Regions from separate parts of the Streptomyces sp. NPDC004647 genome, predicted to be linked through region 2. Evidence: predicted binding sites of a transcription regulator. Region 2 holds the regulator's gene; the other holds the start of a gene.
The links. Region 2 encodes HrcA, which represses chaperone genes, less so after heat shock. Its sites were predicted from a motif close to TTNGCACTCNGNNNNNCNGAGTGCNAA; they were not measured.
Positions count from the first base shown of each region.

Region 1: a site for HrcA is predicted at 2,938-2,964, ahead of groL (chaperonin GroEL). Genes of this name have one in related genera too.

Region 1 is NZ_JBEXKU010000063.1:272-16,400, forward strand. Features, by position in the region: gene ABZW18_RS24865 (VOC family protein) at 217-1,008, shown strand; gene groL (chaperonin GroEL) at 1,125-2,750, opposite strand; gene ABZW18_RS24875 (cold-shock protein) at 3,095-3,298, opposite strand; gene ABZW18_RS24880 (ubiquitin-like small modifier protein 1) at 3,768-4,046, opposite strand; gene thrC (threonine synthase) at 4,043-5,329, opposite strand; SAM riboswitch class I at 5,347-5,491, opposite strand; gene ABZW18_RS24890 (glucosyl-3-phosphoglycerate synthase) at 5,705-6,733, shown strand; gene ABZW18_RS24895 (trehalose-6-phosphate synthase) at 6,895-8,382, shown strand; gene otsB (trehalose-phosphatase) at 8,414-9,277, opposite strand; gene ABZW18_RS24905 (DUF3263 domain-containing protein) at 9,331-9,585, opposite strand; gene ABZW18_RS24910 (extracellular solute-binding protein) at 9,605-10,900, opposite strand; gene ABZW18_RS24915 (sugar isomerase) at 11,090-12,034, shown strand; gene ABZW18_RS24920 (ROK family protein) at 12,155-13,162, shown strand; gene nagA (N-acetylglucosamine-6-phosphate deacetylase) at 13,162-14,394, shown strand; gene ABZW18_RS24930 (1-phosphofructokinase family hexose kinase) at 14,488-15,777, shown strand; gene ABZW18_RS24935 (hypothetical protein) at 15,774-16,109, shown strand; gene ABZW18_RS24940 (class II fructose-bisphosphate aldolase) at 16,087-16,129, shown strand, end outside.
Region 2 is NZ_JBEXKU010000120.1:1,537-16,505, forward strand. Features, by position in the region: gene ABZW18_RS31755 (SpoIIE family protein phosphatase) at 1-1,363, shown strand, start outside; gene hemW (radical SAM family heme chaperone HemW) at 1,475-2,707, shown strand; gene ABZW18_RS31765 (SDR family NAD(P)-dependent oxidoreductase) at 2,629-3,417, opposite strand; gene ABZW18_RS31770 (NmrA family NAD(P)-binding protein) at 3,496-4,416, opposite strand; gene ABZW18_RS31775 (helix-turn-helix domain-containing protein) at 4,508-5,149, shown strand; gene ABZW18_RS31780 (hypothetical protein) at 5,253-5,570, shown strand; gene ABZW18_RS31785 (DUF3097 domain-containing protein) at 5,909-6,757, opposite strand; gene ABZW18_RS31790 (MBL fold metallo-hydrolase) at 6,955-7,692, opposite strand; gene hrcA (heat-inducible transcriptional repressor HrcA) at 7,885-8,901, shown strand; gene dnaJ (molecular chaperone DnaJ) at 8,902-10,038, shown strand; gene ABZW18_RS31805 (nitronate monooxygenase) at 10,295-11,374, shown strand; gene ABZW18_RS31810 (16S rRNA (uracil(1498)-N(3))-methyltransferase) at 11,371-12,108, shown strand; gene ABZW18_RS31815 (S41 family peptidase) at 12,457-14,969, shown strand, end outside.

The DNA.
Region 1 (16,129 bases), on a different contig from region 2:
GTGCACCGGCCCGGCACACGCCGGAGGCGGCCGCGCGGCCTCCGCCCTGCCGAGCGCGCCCACTCCCCGAGCAACGATCCCCACCGAACGGGTGTGCCGCACAGGCGACCGGTTCGGCGCGCCGAGTGGCACGGGTGGCCGGGGGTGGGGAAGGTGGCCGGGGGGCTGCTTGCGCTCCGGCCACCAGAGGCGGCCGGACCCGACCTGGAGGCACCGATGCCCGAAGTCACCGTCCCCTACCAGCCCGGCACACCCTGCTGGATCGACCTCGTGGCCCCGGATCAGCAGGCCGCCCTGGACTTCTACGGCGAACTGTTCGGCTGGACCGGTGAGATCGGCCCGGCCGAGACCGGCGGATATGCGGTGTGCTCACTCCACGGCCGGCCGGTCGCCGGCATCATGTCGGCGGAGGCCATGGGCGAACAGCCCGCGCCACCCACCGTATGGACCACCTACTTCGCCTCCGCGAACGCCAACGCCACCGAGCAGGCGGTCACCGGCAACGGCGGCACCGTGCTGTCGTCGGCCATGGACGTGATGGATCTCGGGCGGATGCTCGTGGCAGCCGATCCCACCGGAGCGGTCTTCGGCGTCTGGGAGCCGCGGGACTTTCTCGGCGCGGGCATCGTCAATGAGCCCGGCGCGCTGATCTGGAGCGAGCTCAACACCGAAGACCGCGAGGCGGCAGGGGCGTTCTACTCCGCGGCGCTCGGGATCGAGGTCTCCGCGATGGAGGGCGCCGAGGACTACTTCGCGCTCGCCGTGAACGGCCGCACGGTCGGCGGTCTCAACCCGATGCGCGGGGACACACCGTCCGGCACCCCCGCGCACTGGATGACGTACTTCTCGGTCGGGAACACCGACGACTGCGTCGCGAAGCTGTCCTCCACGGGCGGTTCGGTGCTCCGGGCTCCGTTCGATATGGCGGCGGGGCGGATGGCGGTGGTCACGGATCCGCAGGGAGCCGTCTTCTCCGTCATCGACTCGACCGGCCCGACCCCCGCCTGACGGACTGACACAGGAGCCGCAGATCGCAGCCCGGGAACGCCCGAGGGCGGCACCCCCCGCGATGGGGGTGCCGCCCTCGGTCGTACAGCTGGAACAGCCGATCCGTACGAGCCGGATCAGAAGTCCATGTCACCGCCCGGCATGCCGCCGCCCGGCGCGGCCGCGCCGGCCTTCTCGGGCTTGTCGGCGATGACGGCCTCGGTGGTGAGGAAGAGCGCGGCGATGGACGCGGCGTTCTGCAGCGCCGAGCGCGTCACCTTGGCCGGGTCGATGATGCCCTCGGCGACCAGGTCGACGTACTCGCCGGTCGCGGCGTTGAGGCCGTGACCCGGGGTCAGGTTGCGCACCTTCTCCACAACGACGCCGCCCTCGAGGCCGGCGTTGACCGCGATCTGCTTCAGCGGGGCCTCCAGGGCCAGGCGTACGGCCTGGGCACCGGTGGCCTCGTCGCCCTCGAGCTCGAGCTTCTCGAACACGGAGACGGTCTGCAGCAGAGCCACGCCACCACCGGCGACGATGCCCTCCTCGACAGCGGCCTTGGCGTTGCGCACCGCGTCCTCGATGCGGTGCTTGCGCTCCTTGAGCTCGACCTCGGTCGCGGCGCCGGCCTTGATGACGGCCACGCCGCCGGCCAGCTTCGCGAGGCGCTCCTGGAGCTTCTCGCGGTCGTAGTCCGAGTCCGAGTTCTCGATCTCGGCACGGATCTGGTTCACGCGGCCCTGGACCTGGTCGCTCTCACCGGCGCCGTCGACGATGGTCGTCTCGTCCTTGGTGATGACGACCTTGCGTGCACGGCCCAGCAGGTCGAGACCGGCGTTCTCGAGCTTGAGGCCGACCTCCTCGGAGATGACGGTGCCACCGGTGAGGATGGCGATGTCGCCGAGCATGGCCTTGCGGCGGTCACCGAAGCCCGGAGCCTTGACGGCAACGGACTTGAAGGTGCCACGGATCTTGTTGACGACCAGGGTCGAGAGGGCTTCGCCCTCGACGTCCTCGGCGATGATCAGCAGCGGCTTGCCCGACTGCATGACCTTCTCCAGCAGCGGAAGGAGGTCCTTCACGCTGGAGATCTTGGAGTTGACGATCAGGATGTACGGGTCGTCCAGGGACGCCTCCATACGCTCCATGTCGGTCGCGAAGTACGCGGAGATGTAGCCCTTGTCGAAGCGCATGCCCTCGGTGAGCTCGAGCTCGAGCCCGAAGGTCTGCGACTCCTCGACGGTGATGACGCCTTCCTTGCCGACCTTGTCCATCGCCTCGGCGATGAGCTCGCCGATCTGGGTGTCGGCGGCGGAGATGGAGGCCGTGGAAGCGATCTGCTCCTTGGTCTCCACATCCTTGGCCTGCTCGAGCAGCTGGGCGGAGACGGCCTCAACGGCCTTCTCGATCCCGCGCTTGAGGGCCATCGGGTTGGCGCCGGCGGCAACGTTGCGCAGACCCTCGCGGACCAGCGCCTGGGCGAGGACGGTCGCGGTCGTCGTGCCGTCACCGGCAACGTCGTCCGTCTTCTTGGCGACCTCCTTGACCAGCTCGGCGCCGATCTTCTCGTACGGGTCCTCGAGCTCGATCTCCTTGGCGATGGACACACCATCGTTGGTGATCGTGGGGGCTCCCCACTTCTTCTCAAGGACGACGTTCCGGCCCTTGGGACCGAGGGTCACCCTGACGGCGTCGGCGAGCTGGTTCATCCCGCGCTCGAGGCCGCGCCGCGCCTCCTCGTCGAACGCGATGATCTTGGCCATGTGAAGTGGTCCTCCCGGACTGGGGGTCCCCCCGGACGAAGTCTGGGGGAGGGTGGATACTTCGGACCGCGCTGGCGCCCGCGACGGACGGCCTGCGTGCCTGACGGTTCCTTGCCCCGCCCGGCCCACGGACCTCACCGACCCGGTCCTTCTGTCACTCTCAACGTCAGAGTGCTAACGCCAATGATTAGCACTCGAGGGGGTCGAGTGCAAGCGGCCCGCGAGCCGCCGAGGGGTGGTCGACCCGGGGACCTGCGGACACGCGCCGCGACCGGCACGGCAGAGGGCCCGCACCCCCTGCGGGGTACGGGCCCTGTGCACACTCGTTGTCGGTCGGCGCGCGATCAGACTGCTACGCGGACCATGTCCGCCTGCGGCCCCTTCTGGCCCTGCGAGATCTCGAACTCGACCCGCTGACCTTCCTCGAGGGTGCGGTAGCCGTCCATCTGAATCGCGCTGTAGTGCACGAAGACGTCCGCACCACCGTCGACCGCGATGAAGCCGTACCCCTTCTCCGCGTTGAACCACTTGACGGTGCCCTGAGCCATCCCTAACTCCCCTATTACTGGCCCTTGCACAGGTCCGCACTCCGCGGACCCGGGTCGGAATTCACCCCCCGACAGGTGGGGGTTGTGCGCCGGAACGCGTCGACCGCGGCTGAATGTATCTGCACAGATGCCGTCTGCAACAGGTCAAACGGACGAGAATTCTGGACACGGCTGACGGGAGCCATCCACTGAATTACCGAGAATTCAGGGCAACTCGGGCCGGACATAGAGCATCATCGCGACAAATTGCGCACACACTTCGGGCACATCTTGTCGTGTTCTCATATGCAGTCGGCATGACGCCGGAGCGGGATCGCCCAACTGTACCCCGCTCAACCACGCAGAATGACCCCCTCCGTTTCTCTCACGGAGGGGGTCATTTCCATTACGCAAGGTTGTTGCGTTTACTGCTCGGTAGCCTGCTCAGGAGCGGTGCCGGAGCCGCTCCGTCAGTCGCCGTGACGGCCGCTCAGCAGCCCCCGGCGACCGCCGGGATGATCGAGACGCCGGCGCCGTCCGGCGTGACCGTCTGCAGGCCGTCCTCGAAGCGCACGTCGTCGTCGTTGACGTAGACGTTGACGAAACGGCGCAGCTTGCCGGCGTCGTCCAGGACGCGCGCGGCGATGCCCGGGTGGTTCTTCTCCAGGGACTCGAGGACCTCGGCGAGGGTCGCGCCGTCAGCCGGTACCTCGGCCTTGCCGCCGGTGTAGGTGCGCAGGATGGTCGGGATACGGACGTTGACGCTCATACGAGGCCAGCCTCTCGGAAAGAGTCCAGGTTGGGGCGGATGGTCGCGGACGGGCCCGTGGTGGGGGCCACCGCGTCCAGCGTTTTCAGGCCGTCGCCGGTGTTCAGCACCACCGTCTCGCCGACCGGGTCGAGCTGACCGCTCTCGATCAGCTTGCGCAGCACGCCGACGGTCACGCCACCGGCGGTCTCCGCGAAGATGCCCTCCGTACGGGCCAGCAGCTTGATGGCGTCGACGATCTGCTCGTCGTCGACGTCCTCCACCGCGCCACCGGTACGGCGGCAGATGTCCAGGACGTACGGGCCGTCGGCGGGGTTGCCGATCGCGAGCGACTTGGCGATGGTGTCGGGCTTCACGGGCCGTACGACGTCGTGGCCGTCCTTGAAGGCCCGCGAGACCGGGGAGCAGCCCTCGGCCTGGGCGCCGAAGAGCTTGTACGGCTTGTCCTCGACGAGACCGACCTGGATCAGCTCCTTCAGCCCCTTGTCGATCTTCGTGAGCTGGGAGCCGGAGGCGATCGGGATGACGATGTTGTCCGGGAGCCGCCAGCCGAGCTGCTCGCAGATCTCGTACGCCAGGGTCTTGGAACCCTCGCCGTAGTACGGGCGCAGGTTGACGTTGACGAAGCCCCAGCCCTCGCCGATCGGGTCACCGATCAGCTCGCTGCAGAACCGGTTCACATCGTCGTACGTGCCCTCGATGCCGACCAGGTCGCCGCCGTAGACCGCGGCCATGACGACCTTGCCCGCCTCCAGGTCGTGCGGGATGAACACGCAGGACCGGAAGCCCGCCCGCGCGGCGGCGGCGCCGACGGCGCCCGCGAGGTTCCCGGTGGAGGAGCACGAGAGGGTGGTGAAGCCGAAGGCACGGGCGGCCTCGACGGCGATGGCGACGACGCGGTCCTTGAAGGAGTGCGTCGGGTTCCCGGAGTCGTCCTTGACGTGCAGTCCGCCGGTCACGCCGAGCTCGCGGGCGAGGTTGTCGGCCTTGACCAGCTTGGTGAAGCCGGGGTTCAGGCTCGGCTTGCCGGCGACGTCCGCCGGTACGGGAAGCAGCGGGGCGTAGCGCCAGATGTTGTCCGGTCCGGCGGCGATTCGCTTGCGCAGGCTCTCGGGGTCGCCGCCCGGCAGGTCGTAGGCGACCTCGAGCGGCCCGAAACAGACCTCGCACGCGAAGATCGGGCCGAGGGCGAAACGCTCACCGCACTCGCGGCAGGACAGCGCGGCGGCGGGTCCTAGAGCGACAGTGGAGGTGGAGCTGGTTTCGGTAGCTTGCACAGCCATGGAGGCGAGGCCCTTTCTCCTCATCTTCCCCGTGACGTACTTCGCCACGAGACGGAATTGGCACCTTCCCGAGCCGGGAGCCTCGCGTTGGAAAAACGGAGTACCGACCGGAGGGTTGCCGGGGCTTCAACGGGCCGTTCCCTCTGCCCCTCTGGATGAGCGGTATGGCACCGGGCGGGGCCCGGGCGTTTGTCGGCGCAGGCCACCCCGACATGAAGGGGGCTTACGCGTTGTTCAAGACTGTAACCGAAGGCCCGGACTGTTGAGATAGTCGTCCGAACCGCGAGATGGACGGTACACGGCCGCTGCCGAGGCAGCCGGACCCGCCAAAAACCACACCAGCCGCCGGCGCGGCGGACAGGGAGACGAACGCAGGTGCTGGAAGAGGTGGAGCGCTGGCTGGAGCGCCGCTCCTGGTCGGCCGCCGACCGCCCGCTGAGCCGGCTGCTCGCCGCCAAGCGCGCCGCGGGGGCCGCCGGGACGGTCAGCGTGGTGCTGCCCGCGCTCGACGAGGAGGCCACGGTCGGGCCGATCGTGGAGTCGGTCCGCCGCGAGCTGATGAGCGAGGCCGTGCCCCTCGTCGACGAGCTGGTGGTGCTGGACTCCGGCTCCACGGACCGTACGGCCGAGGTGGCCGCCGCGGCCGGGGCCCGGGTGGTGCACCGGGACTCGGTGCTGCCGCGGCTGCCCGCGCTGCCCGGCAAGGGCGAGGTGCTGTGGCGCTCCCTGCTCGTGACCGGCGGCGAGATCGTCTGCTTCGTCGACGCCGACCTCCGCGACTTCTCCGCCCGCTTCGTCTCCGGGATCGTCGGCCCGTTGCTCACCGAGCCGGACATACAGCTGGTCAAGGCGATGTACGAGCGGCCGCTCGGCGACGTCGGCAACCGTGCCGGGAGCCCGGCCGGGGCCGGGCAGGGCTGGGTCGAGCAGGGCGGGGTCGAGCAGGGCGGGCGCGTCACCGAGCTGGTCGCCCGGCCGCTGCTCAATCTGCACTGGCCGCAGCTGGCCGGATTCGTCCAGCCGCTGGGCGGCGAGTACGCGGTCCGCCGCTCCCTCCTCGAGCAGCTCCCGTTCCCCGTCGGCTACGGCGTCGAGCTGGGCATGCTCATCGACGCGCTGGAGCTCGCCGGGCTCGACGCGCTCGCCCAGGTGGATGTCGGTGTACGGCTCCACCGGCACCAGGACAGCCAGGCGCTCGGCCGGATGGCCGCGACGATCTACCGCACCGCCCACGCCCGGCTGGCGCGCGGCCATCTCGTCCGGCCTGTGCTGACCCAGTTCGACCGGACCGAGGGGGGCTTCACCCCGACCGTCCACCAGGTGGCGGCCGAGGAACGCCCCCCGATGATCACGATCCCGGAGTACCGGCGCCGCCGGGCGGCGAGCAGCGGCCAGGTGGCCTGACCCGGCCGTACAGAGCCCGACCGGGCCGGATCGGCCGACGGCCGGAGCGGCCGGGAGCGGCGGTCCCGACTGCGTCTTTCATGGCCGGAGACTTCCGTTCATTCCCCCTGTATGACGAAGCCGTACGTTTGAGCGGATCTGTCGCGGGCTAGGCTCGCGGCATGGTCGCAGAGCAGGCTGCCCGGATTCTCGTCGCGTCCAACCGCGGCCCGGTGTCGTACACCCTGCACGAGGACGGTCCACCCGGGCCAAGCGCCCCGTCAGGCGCTCCCACGCTGACCGCCAAGCGCGGCGGCGGCGGTCTGGTCTCCGGGCTCAGTGCGATCGGGCCCGACGCCGACGCCCTGTGGGTGTGCGCGGCGCTGAGCGACGCCGACCGCGAGGCCGTCAGCCGGACGGGCGGCAGGCTCGACCCGGCCGACACCGGCGGCCAGCAGGTCCGGATGATCGACATCGACCCCACAGTCTTCGCCGCCGCCTACAACGGCATCGCCAACTCCATGCTGTGGTTCCTCCACCACCTGCTGTACCAGACGCCTCTGGAGCCGTCCTTCGACGCCGACTTCCGCGCGCAGTGGACGGCGTACGAGGCGTACAACGCGGCCTTCGCCGACGCGATCGCCCAGGAGGCCGCGGAGGACGCCGCCGTCCTCGTGCAGGACTACCACCTGTGCCTGGTCCCCGGCATGCTCCGGCGGCGCCGCCCCGACCTGCGGATCGGCCACTTCTCCCACACGCCCTGGGCGCCGGTGGACTACTTCCGGCTGCTCCCCGACGACATCGCCCGGCAGCTGCTGCGGGGCATCCTGGGCGCGGACCGGGCCGCCTTCCTCACCCGGCGCTGGGCCGACGCCTTCGCCGACTGCTGTGTGGATGTGCTCGGCGCTGAGGTGCTGGGTGCCGAAATCGGCGCCGCGGCCGTCACGAGCGAGGGCCGTACGACCCGGCTCGGCGTGCACGGCCTCGGCGCGGACGCCGACTTCCTGCGGGAACGGGCCCACCGCCCGGACGTGGACGAGCGGCTGGCGGCGCTGCGCGAGCAGATCGGTGAGAACCGCCGGGTGATCGTCCGCGTCGACCGCACGGAGCTGTCCAAGAACATCGTCCGCGGCCTGCACGCCTACCGGCAGCTGCTCACCGACCGCCCCGAGTGGCGCGGCCACGTCGTCCACGTAGCCTTCGCCTACCCCTCCCGGCAGGACCTGGCCGTCTACCGCGACTACACGGCCGAGGTGCAGCGCGTCGCCGACGAGATCAACTCCGAATTCGGTACGGACGGCTGGCGGCCGGTGATCCTCCATGTGAAGGACGACTTCGCCCGCTCGCTCGCCGCCTACCGCCTGGCGGATGTCGCGCTGGTCAACCCGATCCGCGACGGCATGAACCTCGTCGCGAAGGAGATTCCGGTGATCTCGGAGAAGGGCTGTGCCCTGGTGCTGTCGCGGGAGGCGGGAGCGTACGAGGAGCTTGGCGCGGAGGCGGTCGTGGTGAACCCGTACGACGTGTCGGGGACGGCGGAGGCGCTGAGGGAGGCGCTGTCGATGCCCGAGGGGGAGCGCGCGGAGCGCACGAAGCGGCTGGCCGCGGCGGCCACGGCGCTGCCGCCGCAGCGGTGGTTCCTCGACCAGTTGAGGGCGCTGGAGTACTGAGGCGCGCCCGGCACCCACCCGCCCGCCTTCGTCAGCGGCTCTCCGCCGGCGGATCCACGGCGTCCGCCAGTGCGTTCAGCAGGTCCACCACACCCGCCGGGCCGTCGACCACCAGGTCCGCCCGCTCGGCGAGTTCGGTGACCTCGGTGCTGCCGCTGCACACCAGGACACCGGGCAGGCCGTCGGACCTGAGCTTCTCCACCGCCGCGAAGGCGGCGAGGTCACCGAGGTCGTCACCGGCGTAGAGGACCGCGCCGGCGCCCGACTCCCGTACGTACTCCTCCAGCGCCACGCCCTTGTCGACGCCCGGAGGGCGCAGTTCCAGGACCATCCGGCCCGGCTCGACGATCAGCCCGTGCCGTTCCGCCAGCTCGTACAGCGGCTCGCGCAACTGCTCGAACGCCGTCTGCGGGTCCTCGGCGCGGCGGGTGTGGACCGCGATCGCGCGGCCCTTGTCCTCCACATAGGTGCCGCGCCAGGCGCCGTTGTGGTCGAGGACGCCGGGCAGTTCGGCCTGGACGGCGGCGACTCCCGGGTGCGGGGCCGGGGCGTGCACGGTCGCGGTCGCCGCGTCCCAGCGCTCGGCGCCGTAGTGGCCCAGCACCACCAGATGCTCCAGGCCCGGCACTCCGGCGAAGCCGCCGTACCGCACCGCGACCCCGGCCGGCCGGCCGGTGATCACGGCGATCGAGCCGACCCGCGGTGCCAGCCGGGCGAGGGCCGGTACGGTGCGTGGGTGGGCCCGGGCCTGGTCCGGGTCCGGCACGATCGGCGCGAGGGTGCCGTCGAAGTCGAGTGCCACCACCGACCGTTCGGGCCGCTCCAGCAACGCGGCGAGACCGTCGCGGCCGGCGGGGGTGGCGGGGGTCGGCAGGAAATCGGGGATGCTGCCCATGAGCCCGACACTACCGGGGGTGCGGCGGCCGCGTAGGCGTTCGACCGGCCAGGTCACCGGTTGCGGCGCCGGGACTCCCGGATACGGCGGAGGCGGTTGACCGTCACCGGGTCGTGGGCGAGGGCGAGCGGGTCGTCCAGGAGAGCGTTCAGCAGCTGGTAGTAGCGGGTCGGGGAGATGCCGAGCTGCTCCCTTATGGCCCGCTCCTTGGCGCCCGGCCCCGCCCAGGTCCGGCGCTCCATGCCGAGCACGGCGCGGTCCCGGTCGGTCAGTACCGGGCTCTGCTGCTGCTCGCCACCCTCGGTCATGCCACTAACCTAGCCGCCCCTACCGTGTGGCGTTCTCCATGGCATCGGCCTCGCGCTGGAGCGCGCCCAGCACCCTCGCCGGGTCGCCGTTCTTCTCCACGGCCGTGCCGATCGACTGTTTGAGCCGCTTGACGACCGGGCCCCAGGACCGCTTGCTCACCGGGTAGAACTCGGCGGTCGGCAGCTCGTCGAGGAACTTCCAGAGGCTTCGGCTGCCCTTGTCGGCGCGCATCGCCTCGGACGCCGAGGTGGTCACCGGCAGCAGGTCGTACCGGTCGGCGAACTCCAGCACATTGTCCTTGCGGTAGGCGAAGTCGAGGAACTTGCCTGCCTCCACACGGTGGCCGTTCTGCTTGAACGCCATCATCCAGTCGGCGACGCCCGTGGTCGCCCTGGACTGCCCGTCCTTGCCGGGCAGCGGCGCCATGCCGTACTCGATGCCCTTCGCGTCCGCCTGCTGCATGAGCGTCGGATGGCCGTTGAGCATACCGACGTCGCCGCTGGTGAAGCCGTCGAAGACCTCTTTCCGGTCGGTCCTGCCCGGCGAGGAGTTGGTGAGGCCCTTGGCCACCATCTCGTCCCGCAGCCACTCGAACGTCTTGATGTTCTCGGCCGAGTCGATGGTGTAGCTGCCGATGTCGCTGACGTACGCCCCGCCGCCGCTGAGCATCCAGTTCAGCGTCTCGGCCTGCGGCTCCTCGGTGCCGAGCGGCAGCCCGTACGGCACCTTCACGCCGGCCTGCTTCAGCTTCTGCGCGTCCTGCTGCAACTCGCTCCAGGTCTGCGGCGGCTCGGTGATGCCGGCCCGCGCGAACAGCTTCTTGTTGTAGAAGAGCACCCGGGTGCTGGAGACGAACGGCATCCCGTACTGCACCCGGTGCGCTTCCCCCGCCTTCGCCATGGCGGGCAGGAAGTCGGCCTGGGCCGGGATGGAGAGAAGCTGGTTGACGCTGTAGAGCTTGCCCTGGGCGGCGTAGTCGGCGTACGCGCCGATCTGGGCGATGTCCGGGGCCTTGCCGGCCTTGACCATCTCGGCGACCTCCCGGTCCACGTCGTTCCAGCTGAGAACGTTGACGTCAACGCTGATGCCGGGGTTCTCGGCCTCGAACTCCCGCGCAAGGTCGTCCCAGTACCTCGTGGAGCTGTTGCCGGGCTTGTCGCCGTAGTCGGCCGCGACGAGCTTGATCGTCGCATCCCCCTCGGCTGCCGAACCGACGCCCCCGCAGCCGGAGAGCGTGAGAGCCACGGCCGTCGTGACGCCTGTCGCGATGAGGCCCAAGAGCCGCCGCTGCACTGCGGATACCACCTTCGTCATGAATCTCCCCAACTGCCGGAGCTCCCCCACCCCGCGCGAGGTGCGAGTCTCCCGCGCACACCCCCATAAGGTCTACACCAAAGCCGGTCCCGCTTCGGTATCGCCCTTCCCCTGCGCAGGTCACGGCTGCTATCCACGAGAGGAATCAGTCGCACATCACCTCACAACGCATCGAGGGAGCACCCGACCATGGCGCCAGCCGAGCAGTCCCGCACCGCAGCCGAGACAGCCACGCAGCCCGGCTGCTGGCGCCGTGCGGTGGAGACGGCGGCCACGGTGGAGGGGCTGCCGCGGCCGGGAGAGCGGGTCGCGGTCACCGGGTGCGGCACCTCGTGGTTCATGGCGCAGTCGTACGCCGCGCTCCGCGAGGCCGCGGGCCAGGGCGAGACGGACGCCTTCGCCTCGTCGGAGTTCCCGCTCGGCCGGGCGTACGACCGGGTGGTCGCGATCACCCGGTCGGGTACGACGACGGAGGTGCTGGAACTCCTGTCGGCCGTGCGTGACCGTACGGCCACGACTACCCTGACAGCCGACCCGAAGACCCCGGTCATGGACGCGGCCGGCGCGATCGCCGTGCTCGGCTGGGCCGACGAGGAGTCGGTCGTCCAGACGCGCTTCGCGACGACGGCGCTCGCCCTGCTGCGCGCCGGGCTCGAGTCCCACGGGCCGCTCCCGTCCGGTGTGAAGACGGTCACCGAGGCGGCGGTCGACGCCGAACTGGCCATCACCCAGCCCCTGCCGGAAGCGGCGGTCTCCGCGGAGCAATGGACGTTCCTGGGGCGCGGCTGGACGTACGGGCTGGCGCAGGAGGCGGGGCTCAAGATGCGGGAGGCGGCGAGGGCGTGGACGGAGTCCTACCCGGCGATGGAGTACCGGCACGGGCCCATCTCGATCACCGGCCCGAACCGGGTCGCGTGGATGTTCGGCTCGCTTCCGCCGGGCCTCGCGGGCGATGTCGCAGGGGTCGGCGGCACGCTCATCGCCGACTCGGACAGCGCGACGGGCCCACGGGCGCTGGACCCGATGGCGGACCTGATCCGCGCGCAGCGGCTGGCTGTGGCGGTGGCGGAGTCCAGGGGCCAGGACCCGGACCACCCACGAAACCTCACACGCAGCGTGATCCTCACTGACTAGCACCGGCCGCCCGCGAACCCCCGGCGCCGCCGAGAGCTTAGGGCAGGAGCGGCCCGCCCGGCGAGGGCGGAGCAGGAGTGGACTAGACCTCTCCCCCGGTCCCGAGCGACACTGTCACCCGTGAGAAACGTCATCGCCCTGGACGTGGGCGGCACCGGCATGAAAGCCGCCCTCGTAGGGCCGGACGGCGCGCTGCTCCACGAAGCCCGACGGGCGACAGCCCGCGACCGCGGCCCCGACGCCGTAGTCGCGTCGATCCTCGACTTCGCAGCCGACCTCCACGGCCTCGCCGTGGAGCGGTTCGGCGAGCCCCCCTCCGCGGCCGGCGTAGCCGTGCCCGGCATCGTCGACGAGACGAACGGCATCGCCGTCTACGCGGCCAACCTCGGCTGGCGCGACGTACCACTCCGCGCCCTCCTCGCGGAACGGCTCGGCGCGGAACGACTTGGCGCCGAACGCGTCGGCACGGAACGGCTCAGCGCCGAGCGCCCCGGCACAACAGACAGCGCGGACTGCCCCGTAGCGCTCGGCCACGACGTCCGCACCGGCGGCCTCGCCGAGGGCCGCCTCGGCGCCGGGAAAGGCGCCGACCGTTTCCTCTTCGTCCCGCTCGGCACCGGCATATCGGTCGCCATCGGGATCAACGGCCGCATCGAGGCCGGAGCTCACGGCTGCGCGGGCGAGATCGGCCATATCGTCGTACGCCCCGGTGGCCCGGCCTGCGGCTGCGGCCGGCACGGCTGCCTGGAGACCCTCGCCTCCGCCTCCGCGGTGGCCCGCGCCTGGGCCGCCGCGAGCGGGAACCCGGACGCCGACGCCGCCGACTGCGCGAAGGCAGTCGAGTCCGGCGACCCGAGGGCCACGGAAGTCTGGAGCGAAGCGATCAGCGCGCTCGCCGACGGCCTCGTCACCGGCCTCACGCTGCTCGACCCGCGCACACTGATCATCGGTGGCGGTCTCGCCGAGGCCGGGGAAACGTTGTTCGTACCGCTGCGCGCGGCGGTCGAGCAGCGGATCACCTTCCAGAACATCCCCCACATCGTTCCGGCGGCCCTCGGGGCCACCGCCGGATGCCTGGGTGCAGGTCTGCTCGCCTGGGATCTTCTCTCCGCGGAGGTAACCGCCTAATGGTGGCAGTCAAGGTTCTTACCGGCGCTCGCGTGGTGCTGCCGACGGGCGTCGTCGAGGACGGCCGCGTCATCGTCGACGGCCCCACGATCGCCCCGCACGCGGAGGGCATGCCCGACCGCGGCGAGACGGCAGCGGGCGGAGCCACCGAGCACGGAGCCACCGAGCGTGGAATCACCACCCTCGCCCTCCCCGGCGACCACTGGATCGTCCCCGGCTTCATCGACATCCATGTGCACGGCGGCGGCGGCGCCTCCTTCTCCGCCGGGACGGCCGAACAGGCCCTGGACGTCATCGGGACCCACCGGCGCCACGGCACCACCACCATGGTCGCCTCCACGGTCACCGGCGACCTCGACGATCTGGCGCACCAGGCGTCCGCGCTCTCCGAACTGGTCGAGCAGGGCGACCTGGCCGGTGTCCATTTCGAGGGACCGTTCATCGCCCGCAACCGCTGCGGCGCGCACGAGCCGTCGCTGCTGCGCGACCCGGACCCTGCCGACGTGCGGAAGCTGGTCGACGCGGCGCGCGGCACGGCGCGGATGATGACCCTCGCGCCCGAACTGCCCGGCGGCCTGGACTCCGTACGGCTGCTCGCCGACCACGGTGTCATCGCGGCCGTCGGCCACACAGACGGCTCGTACGACGCCACGCTCGCGGCCATCGAGGCGGGCGCGACGGTGGCGACCCACCTCTTCAACGCGATGCCGGGGCTCGGTCACCGCGCCCCCGGTCCGGTCGCCGCGCTGCTGGAGGACGAGCGGGTCACGGTCGAGCTGATCAACGACGGAGTGCACCTCCACCCCGCTGTTCTGGAGCTCGCCTTCCACCGGGCGGGCGCGGACCGCGTGGCCTTCATCACCGATGCGATGGGCGCCGCGGGGAAGGGCGACGGCCTCTACCCGCTCGGCCTGATGGACGTCGAGGTCAAGGACGGCGTGGCCCGGCTGGTCGAAGGCGGATCGATCGCGGGCTCGACGCTCACTCTCGACACGGCGTTCCGGCGCGCGGTGACGGTGGACAGGGTGCCGGTCGAGCAGGTCGTCCGGGCGATCTCGGCGAACCCGGCGCGGCTGCTGGGCGTGTACGACCGGGTCGGCTCGCTGGACCCGGGCAAGGACGCGGACCTGGTCGTGCTGGACGGGGACTTCACGCTGGTGGGCGTCATGCGGAAGGGGAAATGGCTGATCTCCCCCGCAGCGCACGCCGCGGCCGGGCCCGCCGGCGGCTGACGTCGCCGACCGAACCTCGGAAGTGGCGCGCCACATGCCCTGGTGCGGAAGGCGGTTGAACCGGGAGTCTGGGCCAACCGCCGCTGTTTTGGCATGATCGCTCGCGCACTTGTCCGCAGGCGGTGGCGCCGGAGCCCGGCAGCACGCACCACGGGAGGGGGACGCCCGGTGATCCTTACGGTGACACTCAATGCCGCGCTCGACATCACCTACCGCGTGCCACGGCTGACGGTCTCCGCCACACACCGCGTGGCGGAGGTGTCGGAACGGCCTGGCGGCAAGGGGCTGAACGTCGCGCGCGTGCTGGCGGCGCTCGGGCACCGGACGGTGGTCACGGGCTTCGCGGGCGGAGCGACGGGCGCGGCACTCCGGGACATGCTGGCTGCGGAGGCGGGTACGTGCGAGGCCGCGCGTAGGGCTTCGCGTACGGGTACGACCACGAATCCGGGTACGGGTACGGGTACGGGTTCGGCCATCGCCGCGGTCCCGTCCGCGGCCGCCGGCGCCTCCGCCACAGCCGATGCCGCTCCCACCACCGATGCCGCTCCCACCACCGATGCCGGACCCACCACCGATGCCGGACCCGCCGCCGGTGCCGGACCCCTCACCGATACCGGTCCCGCCGCCGGTTTGCGCATCGGCCGCCCTGGGACCACAGCGTCCGCAGGGGCCGGTCGCCTCGTCGACGCCCTGACCTCGATCGCCGGTCCGACCCGCCGGACTGTCGGTGTCGTGGACGCGACATCCGGCGACACGACCCAGCTCAACGAGCCCGGCCCGACCATCGGGCGATCCGAGTGGAATGCCTTTCTCGCCACGTACACCGGGCTGCTCCGCGAGACTGGGATACAGGCGGTCGCGCTGTGCGGCAGCCTGCCGCCGGGGCTGCCGGTCGGCACGTACGCACAGCTCATACGGAAGGCGCAGGCCGCGAACGTCCCTATCCTGCTGGACACCGGCGGCGAGCCGCTGCGGCGCGGCATCGCCGCCCGCCCCGACCTCGTCAAGCCGAACATCGACGAGTTGGCCGGGCTCACCGGCTCCACCGAGCCGCTGCGCGCCGCGCACGACGCCCGCCGCCGCGGCGCTCGCGCCGTCGCGGCCTCGCTGGGCGCGGCCGGGATGCTCGCGGTGACGTCGGAAGGCAGTTGGTGGGCGGCGCCACCGCGCCGCTTGGCGGGCAATCCGACGGGCGCGGGCGACTCGGCGGTCGCGGGCCTGCTGTCGGGACTGGCCGAGGGCCTTCCCTGGCCGGACCGGCTGGCGCGGGCAGTGGCGCTGTCGGCGGCGACCGTACTGGCCCCGGTGGCGGGCGAGTTCGACCCCGTGGCGTACGAGGATCTGCTGCCGCAGGTCGAGGTCACGGACCGGCCGGCGGCATGAACCGCCCGGGCCGAGCGCCCGAACCTGCCCGAAACCACCGCCGCGGCGGTCCGGCTCACCGGCTCATCCGCAACCCGAACCGACGGCCGGCACAGGAGCTGGACCGGGAGCGAGAGCAGGAGCAGGAGCAGGAGCTGGACCGGGAGCGGGAGCAGGAGCAGGAGCTGGACCGGCAGCAGGACCAGGAGCAGGACCAGGGCCAGGAGCCAGTGCAGGCGGGCCGCCCCCTCAACTCCCCTGCGGCGACAGACCTCATTCCGGTGTCCGGCTCGAAGGAATCGGACCGCCAGGTCCGGGAAGGTGGGGGTCATGGCACTCGTCGGCACAGGTGAACTCATCGCTCAGGCGCGGG
Region 2 (14,969 bases):
CGCCCGGGTCTGGCACGCCAGCGAGAGCCGTATCGAAGGGCTGCGGGCGGCGCTGGAGAAGGATCCGCCGCTGCTTCCGGAGGCGGCGCGGGGCTGGCCGGTTCCGTGGCCGTGGCCGGTGGTGCCGGGGGGACCGGTGGCGTCCGATGGAACGGTTGCGTCGGGTGGAACGGTTACGGCCGGCGGGACGGTTGCGTCGGGTGGAACGGTTACGTCCGGCGGGACGGTTGCGTCGGGTGGAACGGTTGTGCCGGACGGAATTGTGGTCCCTGGGGGACCGGGCGATCCTGCGTTGCCGGCCTCCCGGGAAGCCGCCGCGGACGGCCCCGAGTCGTACGAAGGTGGCGGCGGTTCGGCGCTCGCCTGCCGGCTCTTCGTGGGCGGCCGGAGCGTCGGCACACTGCTGCTCGGCCGCTCAGGGCTGACGCGTATCCCCGATGAAGTGACCGCGCTGGTCGAGGACTTCGCGCGGCGCGTCGCGCTCGCGGTCGCTGCCGCCCGGCAGTACACCCGGCAGGCCACCACGAGCCTCGTCCTCCAGCGGGGGCTGCGGCCGACCAGCATCGCCACGATCCCGGGCGTGGACACGCAGGTGGTGTACGAGCCGGCCGGAGAGGGAGCCTGGGTCGGCGGCGACTTCTACGACATCTTCCAGGCCGGAGACGGCCGCTGGTGCTTCGCACTGGGCGATGTGTGCGGGAACGGGCCGGAGGCGGCCGTCGTGACCGGGCTCGTACGGCCCTGGGTGAAGCTGCTGGCACACGAGGGATACAACGTGTCCGAGGTGCTCGACCGGCTCAACCGCATGCTCGTGGACGACGCGATGCAGGCGACCGAGGCCGCGGCGGCGGCGGTCGCGGCCGCGGCGGCGGTCGCCGACGGCGGGCCGCTGCCGGGCGAGGGCGCGCAGGTACGGTTCCTGTCGCTGCTGTTCGGGGAGCTGGTGGCGACGGACGAGGGGCCCGCCATGCGGTGCACCCTGGCCAGCGCCGGGCACCCGCTCCCGCTCCTCCTCCGCCCGGACGGCGAGGTGCGGGCGGCGGCGGCGCCGCAGGTGCTGCTGGGCGTGCTGGAGGACACGGCGTACGAGACGCAGACCTTCGACCTGGAGCCCGGCGACACGCTGCTGTGCGTGACGGACGGGGTCACGGAGCACCGTTCCGGCCGACGGCAGTTCGACGACGGCGACGGGCTGGCGGAGGCGCTGGCCGGGTGCGCGGGGCTGGGGGCGGCGGGCGTGGCGGAGCGGATCAGGCGCGCGGTGCACGAATTCGGGGACATGCCGCCGGAGGATGATCTGGCGCTGCTGGTGCTTCAGACGGTCGGGGGCGCGGGGCGGGGTGCTCCGGGGGAGCCGGTGTAGCACCGGAGGCCGCGTGGTTCGGGATGTGGTCGCGCGAAGGGGTAGTGCCTCGCAGACCCCGTCGTCCGGTGGCGGCGCCGTGGGGTGCTGCGCTCGGGGACAATGGGTCGTATGCCATCCGCACTGCCCGACGGCGAGCCCATGCCCCACGACGGGGCCCTGCCGCGTCACGCCCTGGACGGGGCCGCCGGCCGGCCGCTCGGTTTCTATCTGCACGTGCCGTACTGCGCGACCCGCTGCGGGTACTGCGACTTCAACACCTACACCGCAAGCGAGCTGCGCGGATCCGGCGGTGCTCTGGCCTCGCGGGACAACTACGCCGACACCCTCATCGAGGAGATACGGCTCGCCCGGAAGGTGCTGGGGGACGATCCGCGCCGGGTGGAGACCGTGTTCGTCGGTGGCGGTACGCCGACCCTGCTGGCGGCGGACGATCTGGGGCGGATGCTCGGCGCCATCAGGGACGAGTTCGGGCTGGCCGACGGGGCGGAGATCACCACCGAGGCCAATCCGGAGTCCGTGGATCCGCGGTACCTGGAGGAGCTGCGGCGCGGCGGCTTCAACCGGGTCTCCTTCGGGATGCAGAGCGCCCGGCAGCATGTCCTGAAGGTGCTGGACCGGACCCACACCCCGGGGCGGCCCGAGGCGTGCGTCGCCGAGGCGCGAGCCGCCGGGTTCCGCCATGTGAATCTCGACCTGATCTACGGGACACCGGGAGAGAGCGACGAGGACTGGCGGGCCTCGCTGGACTCCGCGATCGCGGCCGGGCCGGACCACGTGTCCGCGTACGCTCTGATCGTCGAGGAGGGCACGCAGCTCGCCCGCCGAATCCGGCGCGGCGAGGTGCCGATGACCGACGACGATGTGCACGCCGACCGGTATCTGATCGCCGAGGACATGCTGTCCGCCGCGGGCTTCGGCTGGTACGAGGTGTCGAACTGGGCCACGTCGGAGTCCGGGCGCTGCCGGCACAACGAGCTCTACTGGCGCGGAGCGGACTGGTGGGGCGCCGGACCGGGCGCGCACAGCCACGTCGGCGGCGTGCGCTGGTGGAACGTGAAGCATCCCGGCGCCTACGCGCAGGCCCTGACGGAGGGCCGGTCACCCGGCGCGGGGCGCGAGGTGCTGGCCGATGAGGACCGCCGGGTCGAGCGGATCCTGCTGGAGCTGCGGCTGGGCGAGGGCTGTCCGCTCACCCTGCTCGCCCCCGCGGGCGCGCGGGCCGCGGAACGAGCGCTGGCGGACGGGCTGCTGCAGTCCGGCCCCTACAAGGCGGGCCGGGCCGTGCTGACCCTGCGCGGCCGGCTCCTGGCCGACGCGGTCGTACGGGATCTGGTCGACTGACGGAGCTGCCCGCGGATGGGCCGGACGCCCGGATTCTGGCAACGCTCCGGGCGGCGGTGCGCTCGCGCCGAGATGCAGTGGCCTGTGAGGGCACGGGGAATCCTGTGATGTGAGCGACATCTGGCGGTGTTCGGCACGGTGCTGACCCACGTCATGACGGACCGACGGCGTCGACAGTTTCGAGGCCCGGGGCGTTCCGAGAGCCCGTCCCGGGAGGCCGCCCGGGACATCGCGCGGTCGATCACCGGGCGGTTCACCCGCGAAGCCATGGGCAGCATCCGCATGGACTTCGCCGCGGCCAACCCGGTGAGTCCCTGCTCGCGCATGATCCACAGTGCGGCCCGGGTACCCCGGAAGGTCGTGGTCAGGTTGAGGGCGATGCCTTTGTCCCACTCCTCGTCGGTGAGATCGACGATGGTGCTGCGTCCGCCGAAGCCGACGTTGTTGTGGACGATGTCGAGGTGGCCGTGGCCGGCGGCGACGCCGTCGAAGAGGTTGTCGATGAAGCCGGTCTCCGTCACGTCTCCCGCGACGGACTCGGCTGTCCCGCCGAATTCGGTGATCTCGGCCTCGACCTTGGAAGCACTGTCGGCGAACAGGTCATTGACGATGACATGCGCGCCGCGCCGCGCCAGCAGAAGCGCGGTCGCGCGGCCGATGCCCGAGGCGGCTCCGGTGACGATCGCCACCTTGCCCTTGAAGTCGGTCATTGCTCTTGTCCCGTCGATGGTGGTGCGAGCTACCCCTTTGGCTTGTGTGCCGGTGGACCGGCGCGGCGTGTCCCGCGATCAGGAGCACTGGCCCTGTCCGCTGGACAGGAGGTGGCGGTTGGCCCGGGCCCAGTCCCGGAAGGTGAGGGGGCGGATGCCCCACTGCTTTTCCAGGTCGTCCGCGAGGGGTGCGTGATAGCCGATCCGGCTGTCCCACAGCTGGCTGTGCACGACACCCGCAGCTATGCCCGCGTCCGTGGCCTCGGCGAGTGTGAGGCTGCGGTGGGTGTACGGGCGGCCGGTCTCCTCGCTGAGCACGGCGGCGATCTCGCCCATGGACAAGGCCTGTGAGGCCAGCTGGATGCTGTGGCGGGTGAAACGTTCCGAGTCGTCGACGGCGGCCACGGCGAAGGCGGCGATGTCGCGGGCCGCGATGTGCTGGACGCGGGCGTCGGAAGGGCGTGTGGAGTCCAGCCGGCCCGAGGTCATCCCGGGATACATGTGCCGCGCCTTGGTCCCTGCGAAGTTCTCCATGAACGCCACCGGCTGCAGGATCGTCCAGTGGCGGAACCCGGCCGCGCGTACCGTCTCCTCGATCTCCAGGCGCGCGCGGGCGTAGGGCTCGAAGCTGTATCCGGTACCGGGGTCGCCGAATCCCAGGTGCGCGGGCAGAGCTGCGACGGAGGATTGGACGAAGTGGCGCACTCCGTTCTCGCGGGCCGCCTCGATGAGCAGCCGGCCGATGCGGGCCTTTTCGGCCTCATCGGGCCCGCCCACCGGGACCGCGAAGACCGCGTCCGCTCCGTGCACCGCGCGGCGGACATCGTCGGGATCGGCGAGATCGCCGGCCATCACCTGGGCGCCGGCCTCGGCCAGCGTGCGGGCGCTCGGTTTGCCGGGATCGGTCACCAGCGCGCACACCGGGTGACCGCGCTCCAGGAGTCGGCGGGCGGTGTGGCCGCCCTGGTCGCCGTTTGCCCCGGTCACGAGAACGGTCATGCCCATGGTGTGCCTCTCAACGGATGGTCGTCTGGTGAGACACCTCGGCCCAACCCGGAACGGAAGCGACTCGATACGGTACCGTCCTAGTATGCACATGCCGCACCAACCGTCCCCCCGGCAGCGGCCCGCCGGCTCCGCGGGCCCCGCCCGCGATGCTGCCCGGGACGCCCGCATCACCGACGCCGCCCTCACCTTGCTCTCCGAGGGCGGCTACGAGGCTCTGACCATGGAGAAGACCGCCGCCCTCGCCGGGGTGGGCAAGGCCACCGTCTACCGCCGGTGGGCCACCCGCGCCGACCTGGTGGCCGACGCACTGGAAACCATCGGCTTCGCCGACCCGACCAGTGCAGAGCCCTCCAGCGAAGCCACCTCGCTGCGCGACGACCTCATCCACACGCTGATCCGCGTCACCGGATGCCTCGACCCCCAGCGCCACCGCCTGGTCACCGCCGGCCTCGAAGCGGCCCAACGCCATCCCGAACTCGCCGACTCCCTGCGCGTCCGCTTCACCGCCGCCGTCGATCAAGCCATCGCCGCGGCCGTCGCACGCGCTCACCGCAGCGGCGAAACCCTGCCCAGCCAACCGGCCGACACGATGACCACCGCCACCGTCATTGCCCTCCTGAGCTACCTGCCCGCACTCCAGGACCGGCCACTGGAGGCATGCGACTTCGAGGCCATCACCGACCGCGTCCTGCTGCCCCTCCTCAGGCGCCGGCACGAGCCGTGATCTGCGGGCCGCATGGGGCTGAGCACCGTGCCGGTCGTGGTCGCCAGTTACCAGATCCTCCTACAGCAACCACTACCGCAGCGGGCTGACGAAGCTGCTGGGCGTGCTGGACTTCCGCTCCTCCAACGACCAGCACAGGCCCGTCATGGAGGCACTGAAGCTGATCGAGCGGCACAAGGACTCCTCCAACACCTACCTGCCGCTCGGCGAGACGATCCCGCTGGAGAGGGTGGCGCGCAAGGACTGGATGGAGTTCGCGATCTTCACTCCCGACAAGGGGCCCAAGCGCGTCATGCGCACGGTGTACGAGGCGTGCGTCTTCCAGGCCCTGCGCGAGAGGCTGCGCTGCAAGGAGATCTGGGTGGTCGGCGCCGACAAGTGGCGCAACCCGACGACGACCTCCCGGATGACTTCGAGATGAGGCGCGCGGAGTACTACGACAAGCTGAACAAGCCGCGCGACGGGAAGGTCTTCACTGCCCAGCTGAAGAGCGAGATGCGCGCCGAGCTCGGCGCCCTGGACACCAAGCTGCCGAAACTCCCGTGGGTGACGATCAGCGGCAAGCACCGCAACAGGGCGATCAAGTTCACCGAGCCCGAGCCGCAGAAGGAACCGAAGAACCTGCGCAGGCTCAAGAAGGCGATCCGCAAGACGTGGGGCACCGTCGCTCTGATCGACATCCTCAAGGAAGCCGCCCTGCGCACCGGGAGAGCCCCCCATGATCCGCCGGTCCCCCGGGGACCCCGGGACCCGCCGGGCTCACGGAGCGGTGACGAAGTCGATCAGCTCCTCGACACGGCCCAGCAGAGTCGGCTCCAGATCCTTGTAGCTGCGGACCGGACCGAGGATGCGCTGCTTCCAGGCCGCCCCCGTGTTCTCCGGCCAGCCCAGGGCCCGGCACACGCCCGTCTTCCAGTCCTGTCCGCGCGGGACGGACGGCCAGCCGGGAATGCCCACCGAGGACGGCTTCACGGCCTCCCAGATGTCGATGTAGGGGTGGCCGACGACGAGCGTGTGGGCGTCCGTGACCTGCGCGGCGATCCGGGATTCTTTCGAGCCCGGCACCAAGTGGTCGACGAGGACGCCGAGGCGGGCGTCCGGGCCGGGCGAGAAGTCGCGGACGATGGCGGGCAGGTCGTCGATGCCCTCGAGGTACTCGACGACCACGCCCTCGATGCGCAGGTCGTCGCCCCAGACCCGCTCGACGAGCTCGGCGTCGTGCCGGCCCTCGACATAGATGCGCCCGGCGCGTGCGACCCTCGCGCGCGCTCCCGGGACGGCGATCGAACCGGACGCCGTACGGGCCGGGGCGCTCCCTCGCGCCTCCGCACGGGGGACGCCGGTCGCGGCCGAGGGGCGTACGAGCGTGACGACGCGCCCCTCCAGCAGAAAGCCCCGCGGCTCCATCGGGAACACCCGGTGCTTGCCGAACCGGTCCTCCAGGGTGACGGTCGGTCCCTGCGCTGTCTTCTCGCAGCGGATCACCGCGCCGCAGAAGCCGGAGCCGACCTCCTCGACGACCAGATCGGGCTCGGCGGGCACCTCGGGGGCGGGCCCCTGCTTCTTCCACGGGGGCGTGAGGTCCGGCCCGTACTCTCTGCTGCGCATTCGCCCGACAGTAGCGGCCCCCTTTCGGCTGATGCCCCCGAACCCCCGGAACGGGCCGCCGACTTACCGCAACCGATCAACTGCGGACTGGTTCGCTGCGGACTGGCTCAGCCAGAACCGATCCACCGGGGACTGGTTCGCTGCGGACTGGCTCAGCCCGAGCCGAATCCACCGGGGACCGGCTCACCGCGACCGACTCACCCCGAAGCGAAGCGGGCCGCCAGCTCCTCGCGCTGCGCCCGGACGAACCGGGCGTCCACCACGGCACCGTGCCCGGGCACGTACAGCGCGTCCTCACCGCCGAGCGCCACAAGCCGGTCCAGCGCGGCGGGCCACTGGCCCGGTACGGCATCGGGACCGGCCTGGGGCTCGCCCGACTCCTCCACCAGGTCGCCGCAGAAGACGACGCTGGGCCCGCCGTCGTGGCCGGGGACGAGCACCACGAGATCGTGACCGCTGTGCCCCGGGCCGACGTTCACCAGCACCGCCTCGCGCCCGCCACCCAGGCCGACCACCATGTCGCCGCTCACCAGATGGTCCGGCGGCACGAGCTGCTCCGCCGCCTCCGAAGCGGCGTCCGGGTCCACCCCGTGCCGCACCGCGTCCTCGCGCAGCGCCGCCCGCCTGCGGGGCCCGCCGAGCATCCGGTCCATGCCGACCGCCCCGTACACCTCCACCCCCGCGAAGGACGGAGCGCCGAGCACATGGTCGAAGTGCGGGTGGGTGAGTGCGAGATGTGTCACCCCGCGGCCGGTCAGATCCTGTGCCTGCCGGCGCAGCTCCGCGCCCTCACGCAGTGTTGCCCCGGCGTCCACCATCAGAACGCCCGACGTGCCCTGTACGAGGCCTGCCGTCGCGTCCCAGCCGGGCAGCCGGCGCCGTGCGACGCCCGGCGCGAGCTGCTCCCAGCCCGCCTCTTCCCAAGTGCGGTCCATGAGACGACGCTAGTAGCCGGGGGACCACCTTGCCGAGGGCGAGTTACCGTTGCCTGCTGCCGAGTCTCCCCACGAGGTGGGCCGCCCTTGCCCAGGTCGTACCACCCCGCCGTACACTGGCTCGGGGAAGCTGGCACTCCAATGCATCGAGTGCCAGGCAGAGCCACGGAACCACAGCTGGAGGTGTGCGCCATGCTCAGCGAACGCAGGCTCGAGGTGCTGCGCGCCATCGTCCAGGACTACGTGGGCACCGAGGAGCCGGTCGGCTCCAAGGCGCTCACGGAGCGGCACGGGCTGGGTGTCTCCCCGGCCACGGTGCGCAACGACATGGCCGTCCTCGAGGACGAGGGCTTCATCGCCCAGCCGCACACCAGCGCGGGACGTATCCCGACCGACAAGGGCTACCGCCTCTTCGTGGACAAGCTGGCGGGCGTCAAGCCGCTGTCCTCGCCGGAGCGGCGGGCGATCCAGAACTTCCTGGACGGCGCCGTCGATCTCGACGATGTCGTGGGCCGTACGGTCCGGCTGCTCGCGCAGCTGACCAGGCAGGTCGCGGTCGTCCAGTACCCCTCGCTGACGCGGTCCACCGTCCGTCACGTCGAGCTGCTGTCGCTGGCCCCGGCCCGGCTCATGCTCGTGCTGATCACGGACACCGGCCGGGTCGAGCAGCGCATGGTGGACTGCCCGGCGCCGTTCGGCGAGACCTCGCTCGCGGATCTGCGCGCGCGGCTCAACAGCCGGGTCGTGGGGCGTCGGTTCGCCGATGTGCCGCAGCTGGTGCAAGATCTTCCCGAGTCCTTCGACACGGAGGACCGGGGAACCGTCTCCACAGTTCTGGCGACACTGCTGGAGACTCTGGTCGAGGAGACCGAGGAGCGGTTGATGATCGGCGGCACCGCCAATCTCACCCGCTTCGGACACGACTTCCCGCTGACCATCCGGCCGGTGCTGGAGGCTCTTGAGGAGCAGGTGGTGCTGCTCAAGCTGCTCGGGGAGGCCAAGGACTCGGGTATGACCGTACGAATCGGGCATGAGAATGCCCATGAGGGGCTGACGTCCACATCGGTCGTCGCAGTCGGTTACGGTTCGGGAGACGAGGCAGTCGCCAAACTCGGCGTGGTCGGACCGACCCGCATGGACTACCCCGGAACGATGGGAGCGGTACGCGCAGTGGCACGTTACGTCGGACAGATCCTGGCGGAGTCGTAAGTGGCCACGGACTACTACGCCGTCCTAGGCGTGCGCCGCGACGCAGGGCAGGACGAGATCAAGAAGGCGTTCCGGCGCCTGGCTCGCGAACTGCACCCGGACGTCAATCCGGATCCGAAGACCCAGGAGCGGTTCAAGGAGATCAACGCCGCTTACGAGGTGCTGTCGGACCCGCAGAAGAAGCAGGTCTACGACCTCGGCGGCGACCCGCTGGCGGCAGGCGCGGGCGGCGGCGGCGCGGGTGGCTTCGGCGCCGGCTTCGGCAACTTCTCCGACATCATGGACGCCTTCTTCGGAACCGCCTCGCAGCGCGGGCCGAGGTCCCGTACGCGGCGCGGCCAGGACGCGATGATCCGGCTCGACATCGAGCTGGACGAGGCCGCGTTCGGCACGACCAAGGACATCCAGGTCGACACCGCGATCGTCTGCACGACGTGCAGCGGCGAGGGTGCGGCGCCGGGAACCTCCGCGCAGACCTGTGACATGTGCCGTGGCCGTGGCGAGGTGTCGCAGGTGACGCGGTCCTTCCTGGGCCAGGTCATGACCTCGCGGCCGTGTCCGCAGTGCCAGGGCTTCGGCACGGTCGTGCCGACCCCGTGCCACGAGTGCGCGGGTGACGGACGCGTACGGTCCCGCCGCACGCTGACCGTCAAGATCCCGGCAGGTGTGGACAACGGCACCCGTATCCAGCTCGCGGGCGAGGGCGAGGTCGGCCCGGGCGGCGGCCCGGCCGGCGACCTGTACGTCGAGATCCACGAGCTTCCGCACCCGGTCTTCCAGCGGCGCGGAGACGATCTGCACTGCACGGTGACCATCCCGATGACGGCGGCGGCTCTCGGCACGCAGTGCCCGCTGGAGACGCTGGACGGGCTCGAGGAGGTCGACATCCGGCCCGGCACCCAGTCCGGACAGTCGATCCCGCTCCACCAGCGCGGCGTCACGCACTTGCGGGGCGGCGGGCGCGGTGACCTGATCGTGCACGTCGAGGTCCAGACGCCGTCGAAGCTCGACCCGGCTCAGGAGGACCTGATGCGGCAACTGGCCAAGCTGCGCGGCGAGGAGCGGCCGGCCGGCCACTTCCAGCCGGGACAGCAGGGACTGTTCTCCCGCTTGAAGGACGCGTTCAACGGTCGTTGACCGGGTCGGTCGTCCGGTTGGCCGGGGCGTTCGGTCCGGCGGCCGGTCCGGTCGCCGGTGCGCGGGACGGTCCTCCGGGGATGCGTTCGACGGTCGTTGATCGTTCTGTTGATCCCGCCGCCGGTGCGCCGTCGGCTCGTCGCTGCTCCGCCGCCGGTCCCGGTCCGCCGGTCCCGCCCTGGTCCGGCCGCTGTGCTCGCCGGGCAGGCATACGGCCCCATTCGGTGCCATCCGGAGGGCGTGACACCATGTGGTCATGCCCTCCGCGCTCACCGAGTTCTCCCCGTACCCGATCGTGCAGGCCCCGATGGCCGGTGGCGGCTCCTGCCCCGAGCTGGCCGCCGCCGTGTGCGAGGCGGGCGGCCTCGGGTTCCTGGCCGCCGGTTACAAGACGCCGGAGGCCATGTACCAGGAGGTCAAACGGCTGCGGGGGATGACCGTCCGCTCCTTCGGCGTGAACCTCTTCATGCCCCAGCCCTCGACCGCCGACCAGGGCGCCATCGCGGTGTACCGCGAGCAGCTGGCGGGCGAGGCGAACTGGTACGAGACGCCGCTCGGTGACACCGACGGCACCCTGGACGACGCGTACGAGGGCAAGCTCGCGATCCTCCTCGACGACCCGGTGCCGGTCGTCTCCTTCACCTTCGGCTGCCCGTCCCGCCACGTCTTCGACGCTTTCGCGAAGGTCGGCACCCGGACCGTGGTCACCGTCACCACCCCCGCCGAGGCGCAGGCCGCCCAGTGGTCGGGCGCGGACGCCGTCTGCGTCCAGGGCATCGAGGCCGGCGGCCACCAGGGCACCCACCACGACGACCCGCACGCCGACGGCACCGGTACCGGTGTGGGACTGCTGACGCTCATCGCGCAGGTCCGCGAGGTCGTCAACCTGCCGATCATCGCGGCGGGCGGGCTGATGCGCGGGGCGCAGATCGCCGGCGTACTGGCCGCGGGAGCGATCTCCGCCCAGCTCGGTACGGCCTTCCTCGTCTGCCCCGAATCCGGCGCCAACGCGCTGCACAAGCGGGCCATGACCGACCCGCTGTTCCCCGGCACCGAGCTGACCAGGGCTTTCTCCGGCCGCCCGGCGCGCGGGCTGGTCAACCGGTTCATCCGCGAACACGGCCCGTACGCCCCCGCCGCTTATCCGCAGATCCACTACATGACCGCGGCGCTGCGCAAGGCCGCGGCCGCCGCCGGCGACCCGCAGGGCATGGCGCTGTGGGCGGGCCAGGGCCACCGGATGGCGCGCGAGCTGCCCGCCGGAGAGCTGGTCGAGGTCCTGGCGCAGGAACTGGACGCGGCGCGGGCGTCGTTGACGCTCGGGACGGTGTCGTGACCGCGCCGGTCTTCCTCGTCGACAGCGACCTGCTGCGCGGCACGACGATCATCCTGGACGGCCCCGAGGGCCGGCACGCGGTGTCCGTACGGAGGCTGCGAGCCGGTGAGGAGATCCTGCTGACCGACGGCGCGGGCAGCGGGGCATACGGCACCGTGACCGCTGTCGAGGGCAAGGACCGGCTGGAGGTCGCCGTCTCCGAGCTGCGTACGGAGCCCGAGCCGCGGCCCCGCATCACCGTCGTCCAGGCACTGCCCAAGGGCGACCGCGGCGAACTGGCCGTCGAGACCATGACGGAGACCGGTGTCGACGCCGTCGTCCCCTGGTCGGCCGCGCGGTGCGTCACGCAGTGGAAGGGCGAGCGCGGCGAGAAGGCGCTGCGGAAGTGGCGGGCCACCGCCCGAGAGGCGGGCAAGCAGTCCCGCCGCCTCCGATTCCCCGCGGTCACCGATCTGATGACGACCCGTCAGGTGGCCGCTCTGCTGGCGGACGCGGCGTTTGCGGCCGTACTCCACGAGGAAGGCAGCGAGCCGCTGGCCGCCGCGGAACTCCCCACAGAGGGAGACATCGTGCTGGTCGTGGGCCCCGAAGGGGGAGTCGGACCGGAGGAGTTGGCGACCTTCGCCGAGGCCGGCGCGAAGCCGTACCGGCTCGGCCCGACCGTACTGCGCACCTCCACCGCCGGGACGGCGGCGACGGCTCTGCTGCTGGGCCGCACGGGCCGCTGGGCCTGACCGGCGCGTGGTGCCCGTGCTCTGCCCGGCCGAATTGCGTGGCCGGACTGCGGGCGGCGCCCGCTGCGTGGCTCGGGGACCGGCCGTGTGGCTTGGGGGACTACGGCGTGGCTCACAGGACAGGCGGCGTGGCTGGCGGGACGGCGGCGTGGCTCGGGGACCGGCCGCGCTCGGGGACTACGGCGTGGCTCACAGGACAGGCGGCGTAGCTCGCAGGCCGCTCGCGGGACCACGACTGAGCGGCTCGCCGAACCGGAACCGGCGCCGCCGTGGTCACCGACCGTATGTCGATCTCCAACTGACCGGATTCGCTGGTAGGGACATCGGTACGTGATTAGGGTTGCGGACGTGACGCAGCCTTCGTACCTCCGGTTTCCGCATGTCCACGGCGAGTTGATCGCCTTCACCGCCGAGGACGACGTCTGGGCGGCGCCCCTCGACGGCGGCCGTGCCTGGCGGGTCAGCGCCGACAACATGCCCGTATCGTCCCCGCGGATCTCGCCGGACGGCGAGCACATCGCCTGGACCTCCACCCGTGACGGCGCCCCCGAGGTGCACATCGCCCCGGTCGACGGCGGCCGCTCCACGCGGCTGACGTACTGGGGCAGTTGGAAGACCGCCGTCCGCGGCTGGACCCCCCAGGGCGAGGTGCTGGCGATCAGTACCTACGGGCAGGCGTCCCTGCGCCGTACCTGGGCGCGGGCCGTTCCGCTGGACGGCGGCCCGGCCCGTACGCTCCCCTACGGCCCCGTCGGCGACGTGGCGTACGGCCCCGGAGGAGCCGTACTGCTGCTGTCGGCCACCATGGGACGCGAGGCCGCCGCGTGGAAGCGCTACCGGGGCGGCACGGCGGGCAAGTTGTGGATCGACCGGGACGGCGTGGGAAGCCCTCCGACGGAGGCCGGGGGAGCGTTCCAGCGCCTGCACGCGGACCTCGACGGCAATATCGAGTGCCCCCTGTGGGTGGGGGAGCGGTTGGCGTTCCTCTCCGACCACGAAGGGGTCGGCGCGGTCTACTCCTCCCTCCCCGACGGCTCCGACCTGCGCCGCCACACCCCCGTGGGAGACGGGGAGTCCGGGGGAGGCTTCTACGCCCGTCACGCGGCCACCGACGGCCGCCGCGTCGTGTACTCCTCCGCCGGTGAACTCTGGCTGCTCGATGACCTGGAGGGCGCCGAGCCGCGCCGCCTCGAGATCCGCCTCGGCGGTCAGCGCACCGACCTTCAGCCGCACCCGGTGCGCGCCTCCGCGTACCTCGGCGACGCCGGCCCCGACCACACCGGCCGCGGCAGCGCCGTCGAGGTCCGCGGCAGCATCCACTGGATCACCCACCGCGAAGGCCCCGCCCGCGCGCTCGCCGCCGAGCCGGGCGTACGGGCCCGGCTGCCCCGCACCTTCCTCGACGGACGCGGGCGGTCGTCCGGCGCGGCCGAGCATGTCGTCTGGGTCACCGACGCCGAGGGCGAGGACGCCCTCGAGTTCGCCCCCGCGGGCGGTGCGGCACCGGGCGCGGCCCCGCGCCGGCTCGCGGCCGGGCGGCTCGGCCGGGTCCTCGACCTCGCCATGGCCCCCGACGGGAGCCGCGCCGCCGTCGCCTCGCACGACGGCCGCGTCCTGCTCATCGAGCGCTCCTCGGGCGAGGTCCGCGAGGTGGCCCGCAGCGAGTACGGCGACGCCGACGGCCTGGTCTTCTCACCCGATTCCGGCTGGCTCGCCTGGTCCCACCCCGGCCCCGGCCCGCTGCGCCAGCTGAAGATCGCCAACACCACGGACCTGTCCGTCTCCGACGCCACCCCGCTGCGATTCAACGACTTCTCACCCGCCTTCACCGCCGACGGCAAGCATCTCGCCTTCCTCTCCGAGCGGGCCTTCGACCCGGTCTACGACGTCCACGTCTTCGACCTGGCGTTCGTGGGTGCCTGCCGCCCGCACCTGGTGACCCTCGCCGCCACCACGCCCTCGCCCTTCGGTCCGCAGCGGCACGGCCGCGCCGTCCACGACGACAAGTCCGACCGCGACGGCGAAGGCCGCGACGGCGATGACCAGACGGCCCCCGCCACCCGTATCGACCTCGACGGACTCGCCGACCGCACGGTGCCCTTCCCGGTCGAGGCCGCTCGCTACTCCACGCTGCGTGCCGCGGAGAACGGCGTGCTGTGGCTGCGGCACCCGCTGCGTGGCGTGCTCGGGTCCGCCCTGGCCGGCCCCGACACGGACGGCCCGACCACCTCGCTGGAGCGTTACGACCTCGCGCAGCGCAAGGCCGAGGAACTCGCCGGGGACGCCGACGACTTCGTGGTCAGCGGCGACGGCAAGAAGGTGCTGCTGTCGGTGAACGGCAAGCTGCGGGTCGTTCCGGCGGACAGCAAGTCCTCCGACGGCGACGACGAGGACAGCGACGACAGCATCACCGTCGACCTGTCCCGTATCCGGCTGACCGTCGACCCGGCCGCCGAATGGCAGCAGATGTACGCCGAGGCCGGGCGTCTGATGCGGGACAACTTCTGGCGGCCGGACCTCGGCGGCACGGACTGGGACGCCGTCCTCGACCGCTACCGTCCCGTCCTCGCCCGCGCGGCCACCCATGACGACCTCGTGGACCTGCTGTGGGAGGTCCAGGGCGAACTGGGCACCTCGCACGCGTACGTCGCCCCGCCCGGCGGGCCCGGCGACGCCCAGCACCGCCAGGGGCTGCTCGGCGCCGACATCGTCCGCGACGGCGACGCCGACGGCGCCGACGGGGCGGGGGAGGGAACCGGGCTGTGGCGTATCGAACGGATCCTTCCCTCCGAGACCTCCGACCCGCACGCCCGCTCCCCACTGGCCGCGCCGGGCGTGGCCGTACGCCCGGGGGACGCGAT